Algoriphagus machipongonensis: one gene and its partner. Each later gene encodes a partner of the first gene's protein in a complex. Links are inferred from orthologs where the notes say so. Each region holds a gene or a part of one and is shown in the gene's direction. Other genes may lie near its edges.

The links.
Region 2: the proteins of carA (region 1) and carB are in contact, whole or in part, in a solved structure (PDB 1KEE), measured with the Escherichia coli proteins. The link is inferred for Algoriphagus machipongonensis from one-to-one orthologs.

Annotation. Positions count from the first base shown.
Region 1 is NZ_CM001023.1:4,391,036-4,394,285, reverse strand. What follows is about bases 1-2,920. They hold carA (glutamine-hydrolyzing carbamoyl-phosphate synthase small subunit), read left to right. Parts: upstream 1-871; coding sequence 872-1,969; downstream 1,970-2,920. Other genes in these bases: eno (phosphopyruvate hydratase), read left to right, coding at 1,990-2,920; rplQ (50S ribosomal protein L17), read left to right, coding at 209-754; ALPR1_RS18560 (DNA-directed RNA polymerase subunit alpha), read left to right, coding at 1-202. Outside these bases: more of eno, read left to right, coding at 2,921-3,250. UniProt on the Escherichia coli protein: Small subunit of the glutamine-dependent carbamoyl phosphate synthetase (CPSase).
Region 2 is NZ_CM001023.1:786,646-790,359, forward strand. What follows is about bases 190-3,573. They hold carB (carbamoyl-phosphate synthase large subunit), read left to right. Parts: upstream 190-553; coding sequence 554-3,373; downstream 3,374-3,573. Other genes in these bases: ALPR1_RS03325 (peptide deformylase), read left to right, coding at 190-404; ALPR1_RS03335 (DUF4834 family protein), read left to right, coding at 3,399-3,573. In the rest of the region: more of ALPR1_RS03325, read left to right, coding at 1-189; more of ALPR1_RS03335, read left to right, coding at 3,574-3,656. UniProt on the Escherichia coli protein: Large subunit of the glutamine-dependent carbamoyl phosphate synthetase (CPSase).

The DNA of each region.
Region 1 (3,250 bases):
AGATCTTTCTGTTCGTGCATTCAACTGTCTTAAAGCTGCTGATGTAAAAACTCTTGGTGACCTTGCCAAACTTGAAATTTCTGACATGATGAAATTCAGAAACTTTGGTAAGAAATCCCTTGCCGAGCTGGAGCAGCTTATCCAAGAGAAAGGTCTGACCTTCGGGATGGATATTTCTAAGTATAAACTTGATGAAGAATAAATAACGATGAGACACGGTAAGAAATTTAACCACCTTGGTAGGAAAGCCGCTCATAGGAAGGCTATGCTTTCCAACATGGCCACTTCCCTGATTCTTCACAAGCGTATTACAACTACGCTTGCCAAGGCTAAAGAATTGAAGAAATATGTGGAGCCATTGGTTTCCAGAGCAAAAGAAGATACTACTCATAACAGAAGAATTGCATTCTCTTACCTGAAAAATAAAGAAGCTATCATCGCTCTTTTCGGAGAAGTTATTGCAAAAGTAGGTACACGTCCAGGAGGATACACTCGTATCATCAAAACTGGATTCCGTCTAGGTGATAATGCCGAGATGTGTATCATTGAGTTAGTAGATTTCAACGAATTGATGTTGAAAGATGCGAAGCCAACTAAGAAAACTACTAGAAGATCTAGAAGAAGTTCTGGCAAAAAAGATGAAGCTGCTGCTGAAACAAAAGCAGAAAGCACGCCTGAAGCTAAAACTGAAGAGCCAAAAGCTCCAGAAGCTTCTGCTGATTCATCTGAAGGTGAAACTGAAGAAAAAAAATAAGTTGATTGTTGACTTAGATATTAAAAAGGATTGGACTTTTGTTCAATCCTTTTTTTATACCCATTCCATTTATCTTCCTTCCCAATAAATCTTTAACTTTGGGCAACTTTCTAGAAAATGATTAGACAAAAAGCGACTTTACTCTTAGCCGATGGAACAAAGTTCCATGGCACACTTATTGGAAATCCCGGTACTAACGGTGGTGAAATTTGCTTTAATACCGGTATGACCGGATATCAGGAAATTTATACCGACCCATCCTACACGGGACAAATTGTTGTAACCACTACACCACATATTGGAAATTATGGTGTGATTGATTCCGAAGTGGAATCAGATGCTCCTACAGTAGCAGGAATAGTGGTAAATAATTTCTCCGATATTTATTCCAGAATTGATGCATCTGGTTCCTTGCAAGATTATCTGGTATCTCACAAAATTACCGGTATCGCAGATGTAGATACACGAAAACTCGTGAGACACCTGAGGTCTAAGGGAGCAATGAATGCTATCATTAGTTCTGAATACGAGGAGAATCTAGATGGCTTAAAAGCTGAATTGGATAAAGTGCCTAACATGGATGGCCTAGAGCTCTCATCGAAAGTTTGTACTCAAGAGCCTTACTTCGAAGGAGATGAAAACTCTAGTATTAAAGTAGCTTGTCTTGATTTCGGTATCAAGAAAAACATCTTGAGAAATCTAGCAAGCAGAGGCGTTTACTGTAAAGTTTTTCCAGCCAAGACCAAACTTGCTGAAATGGAAGCATGGGCACCACAAGCTTATTTCCTGTCTAATGGTCCTGGTGATCCTGCTGTAATGGAATATGCTGTAGAGACTACCAAAGAAATTCTAGAAACAGGAAAGCCTGTTTTCGGAATCTGTCTTGGTCATCAGATCTTAGCTGAGTCTTGTGGCATCTCTACTTATAAAATGCACCACGGACACAGAGGATTGAACCATCCTATTAAAAACTTGAAAACAGGGAAAAGTGAGATCACTTCCCAAAATCATGGTTTTAATATTTCCAGAGAAGATTCGGAAAGCAATGAAAATGTGGAGATCACTCACGTTCATTTGAATGATAATACCGTAGCAGGTATTAAATTGAAAAATAAGCCTGCGTTTTCAGTTCAGTATCACCCAGAGTCCTCACCAGGGCCTCATGATTCTCGTTACCTTTTTGACGATTTCATTTCTTTAATCAATAAAAATTAATCTCAATAACCTTTTATACTATGACATTGATACAAGCAGTTCATGCAAGACAAATTTTAGATTCCAGAGGTAACCCTACTATTGAAGTAGATGTACTTACTGATTCTGGTGCTTTTGGCCGTGCAGCAGTACCAAGCGGTGCTTCTACAGGTGTTAACGAGGCAGTAGAATTGAGAGATGGAGACAAAAGCAAATACCTTGGAAAGGGTGTTTTGAAAGCAGTAGAGAATGTAAATGAAGTAATTCAATCAGAATTGATCGGTGAATCAGTATTTGATCAAAGAGGGATTGATAACTTGATGATCAATCTTGATGGAACTGAAACTAAATCTAAACTAGGAGCGAATGCTATCCTTGGTGTATCTCTTGCTGTAGCCAAAGCTGCTGCAGATGATTTGGGTATTCCACTTTTCAGATACGTAGGTGGAGTAAACGCAAAAACACTTCCTGTTCCAATGATGAATATCATCAACGGTGGATCTCACTCAGATGCTCCAATTGCATTCCAAGAGTTTATGATCCGTCCAGTTGGTGCTCCAACATTCTCTGAAGCGATGAGAATGGGCGCAGAAATTTTCCATAACCTTAAGAAAATTCTTCACGACAAAGGCCTTAGTACTGCAGTAGGTGATGAGGGTGGATTTGCACCTAACTTCTCTGGCGGAACTGAAGAAGCATTGGAGTGTATTTTAGATGCAATCAAGAAAGCTGGTTATACTGCGGGTAAGGATATTACCATCGCATTAGACTGTGCTTCTTCTGAGTTCTTCGAAGATGGCGTTTACAACTATGCTAAGTTTGAAGGTGAAACTGGAAAAGCTAGATCTAGAGCAGAGCAAGTTGATTACTTGGCTGAGCTGACAGAAAAATATCCTATCGACTCTATCGAAGATGGTTGTGGTGAAGAAGATTGGGAAGGTTGGGCGATGTTGACTGCTAAAATAGGAGACAAAGTACAATTAGTAGGAGATGATCTTTTTGTGACCAACGTGAAATTCTTGAAGCGTGGTATCGAAGAGAAGTCTGCAAACTCAATCTTGATCAAAGTGAACCAGATAGGTACATTGACTGAAACTTTAGATGCAATTGATTTGGCACATAAGGCAGGTTTTACTGCTGTTATGTCTCATAGATCAGGAGAAACTGAAGATTCCACTATTGCAGATCTTGCAGTAGCTTGTAATTGCGGTCAAATCAAGACCGGTTCAGCTTCCAGATCAGATAGAATGGCGAAGTACAATCAATTACTTAGAATTGAAGAACTACTTGCTGAGACAGCTT
Region 2 (3,714 bases), 3.6 Mb from region 1 along the record:
AGCAAGTGCCAATTTGGACTCAGCAGCTACATGAGGCCATGGAGGATATCCGAAAAGCCTATGGGTTTGGTAGAGGAATCGCTGCTCCTCAATTGGGAATCATGAAACGGATGTTTTACCTAAATCTGGATAAACCCTATATCATTCTTAATCCAGAACTAAAAAATCCAAGTGAGGAAATGTTTGAATTATGGGATGATTGCATGAGTTTTCCTAAGCTATTGGTAAAAGTGAGGAGGCATCAATCGCTTACTTTGTCCTATAGAGATCAAAATTGGACGCTTCAAGAATGGAAAGTTTCAGGAGAAAATTCCGAGTTAATTCAGCACGAATATGATCATTTGGACGGTGTGTTATGCACGATGCGTGCGATAGATCAGAAAAGCTTTCGTTGGAAAGAATGATTAGGTAGGTCCATTTATTTTGTTTGAGTAGGTTGAATTGAGGGGGCTTTTCCATTTTAATCAGAATTTCCCCTTCCTCTTCGGGATTTTTTTCTAATTTTGCCCCAATTTGGACGTAAGTAATTTCATCTCTCTATTCCCCTTTTGTAATGCCAAAAGAAAGTAGCATCAAGCACGTACTCATCATCGGTTCTGGTCCCATTGTCATAGGTCAAGCTTGCGAGTTTGACTATTCAGGTTCTCAGGCCGCCAGGTCTCTTCGTGAAGAAGGGATCACCGTGACATTGATCAATTCAAACCCTGCCACGATCATGACAGATCCAGTGACAGCAGACCATGTGTATTTGCTTCCATTGGAGAAAAAATCCATCGTGAAAATCCTCACTGAACATCCTGACATTGATGCAGTCTTACCTACTATGGGAGGACAGACAGCATTGAACTTAGCGATTGATTGTGATAAAGCCGGTATCTGGAAAAAATTCAATACACGCATGATTGGTGTAGATATCGACGCAATTGATACCGCAGAAGACCGGGAGAAATTCAAGGAGCTGATGAAGAAAATTGGAGTGTCTGTCTGTGAAGGTAGCACTGCAACCTCTTTTCTTCAAGGTAAAGAAATCGCTCAGGAAATTGGTTTCCCATTGATCATCAGAGCTTCCTATACATTAGGAGGTGCTGGAGGTGCCTTTGTGGAAAAAGCAGAGGACTTTGAAAAACTCCTAAGCGCTGGTCTTCAGGCTTCGCCAGTTCATGAAGTATTGATTGAGCAGAGTATCCTGGGATGGAAAGAATACGAGCTCGAAGTGATGCGTGATAACATCGGGAACATGATCGTGATCTGTTCTATCGAAAACTTTGACCCAATGGGGGTTCACACTGGTGATTCCATTACAGTGGCACCAGCAATGACACTACCAGATACTGTTTATCAGCGCATGAGAAATTATGCGATTACGATGATGAACAGCATCGGGACTTTTGCAGGTGGTTGTAATGTTCAATTCGCCGTAAGCCCTGATAATGAAACTATCATCGGGATCGAAATTAACCCTCGAGTATCTAGATCTTCCGCTTTAGCCTCTAAAGCTACAGGGTATCCTATTGCTAAAGTGGCTGCTAAGCTAGCGATTGGCTATAATTTGGATGAACTTCCTAATTCAATCACAGGAACTACTTCAGCGTATTTTGAGCCATCCATTGACTATGTGATTGTGAAAGTTCCACGTTGGAATTTTGATAAATTCAAAGGTTCGGATAGAAGACTGGGTCTTTCTATGAAGGCTGTTGGAGAAGTGATGGGAATCGGTAGAAACTTTCAGGAAGCCCTCCAGAAAGCATGTCAGTCTCTTGAGATCAAAAGAAATGGTTTAGGAGCTGATGGGAAAGAATTGAAGGATCAGGAAAAGATTCTTTATTCTTTAGCCAACCCAAGCTGGAATCGTTTATTCCATGTTTACGATGCCTTTAAATTGGGGATCTCTTTCCGTACTATTTATGATTTGACAAAAATCGATAAGTGGTTCTTGAGACAAATTGAGGAGTTGATCCACTTAGAGCATGAAATTGATAAGTATGACATCAATAACATTCCTTATGAGATCATGGATATGGCCAAGAAAAGAGGCTATGCCGATCGTCAATTAGCTCATTTATTGGGATGCTTAGAGAGTGAAGTATTTAATAAAAGATACCATGAGATGGGTATCAAGCGAGTATACAAACTTGTAGATACCTGTGCAGCTGAATTTGAAGCGCAGACTCCATATTATTACTCTTCCTTTGGTGAAGAGAACGAATCCACTACGACAGACCGTAAGAAGGTGGTAGTCTTAGGTTCAGGGCCCAACCGTGTAGGACAAGGGATTGAATTTGATTACTCTTGTGTGCATGGGGTTTTGGCTGCCAAAGAATGTGGCTATGAAACCATCATGATCAACTGTAATCCTGAGACAGTTTCTACAGATTTTGATATCGCAGATAAATTATATTTCGAACCAGTATTCTGGGAGCATATATATGAAATCATCTTGCACGAGAAGCCAGAAGGCGTAATCGTTCAGTTAGGTGGTCAAACTGCCTTGAAGCTTGCAGAAAAGCTTGAGAAATATGGTATCAAAATCATCGGAACTAGCTTTGAGGCTTTGGATCTTGCTGAAGATAGAGGAAGATTCTCTACCTTATTGAAAGAGAATGACGTTCCTTATCCAGAATTTGGAACAGTTCATACTACCGACGAAGCATTAGAACTCTGCAAAACGATTGGCTTCCCACTATTGGTTAGACCAAGTTATGTATTAGGTGGTCAAGGCATGAAGATCGTGATCAACGAGAAGGAGCTGGAAGAGCATGTTGTGGATGTGTTGAGAGATATCCCAAATAATGAGATCCTACTCGATCACTTCTTGGAAGGTGCTATTGAAGCTGAAGCAGATGCGATTTGTGATGGAGAAAATGTGTACATCATCGGAATCATGCAGCATATTGAGCCAGCGGGTATTCACTCTGGGGATTCTTACGCAGTTCTTCCTCCCTATAATTTGGGAGACTTGGTGATTCGACAGATTGAAACTTACACTGAGAAAATTGCCCTTGCATTGAAAACTGTCGGTTTGATCAATATCCAATTTGCGATCAAAAACGACAAGGTGTATATTATTGAGGCAAACCCAAGAGCTTCTCGAACCGTACCATTTATCTGTAAGGCTTATCGTGAACCTTATGTGAATTACGCCGTAAAGGTGATGTTGGGCGAGAAAAAAGTAACCGATTTTGAATTCAATCCGGTGAAAAAGGGTTATGCTATCAAGGAACCAGTTTTCTCATTCCATAAATTCCCGAATGTAAACAAAGAATTGGGGCCTGAAATGAAGTCTACCGGTGAGGCGATTTACTTTATCGATGACTTGATGGATGATTATTTCTTGAAAATTTACTCTGAGAGAAATCTCTATTTGAGTAGGTAATTAATATAAATCAAAAAGAATAGTTTTGGTAAAATTTCTTGTAATAGTACTTGGAGTAGGCTGGCTTTTGGGCCAGCTGATCCGTTATTTTCTTCGATCAAAACTGGCCAAATTTGCGCAGCAAGTAAATGAGGTGGCTAGGGAACAGGAGCGAGAGCAAAAGCATGCTTCTCGTCCGAAAGATGAGGTGATAGTGGATTACGTTCCGAAAACTTTTAAAGAGAAATCAAAAAAAGATGTTCAAGGCGGCGATTATGTCGACTACGAAGAAGTGAAGGAGTAATCCTTCACTTTTTTTTATCTCCTAGACTGTTAAGTCTTTGCAAAGTTTTTAGAAATCA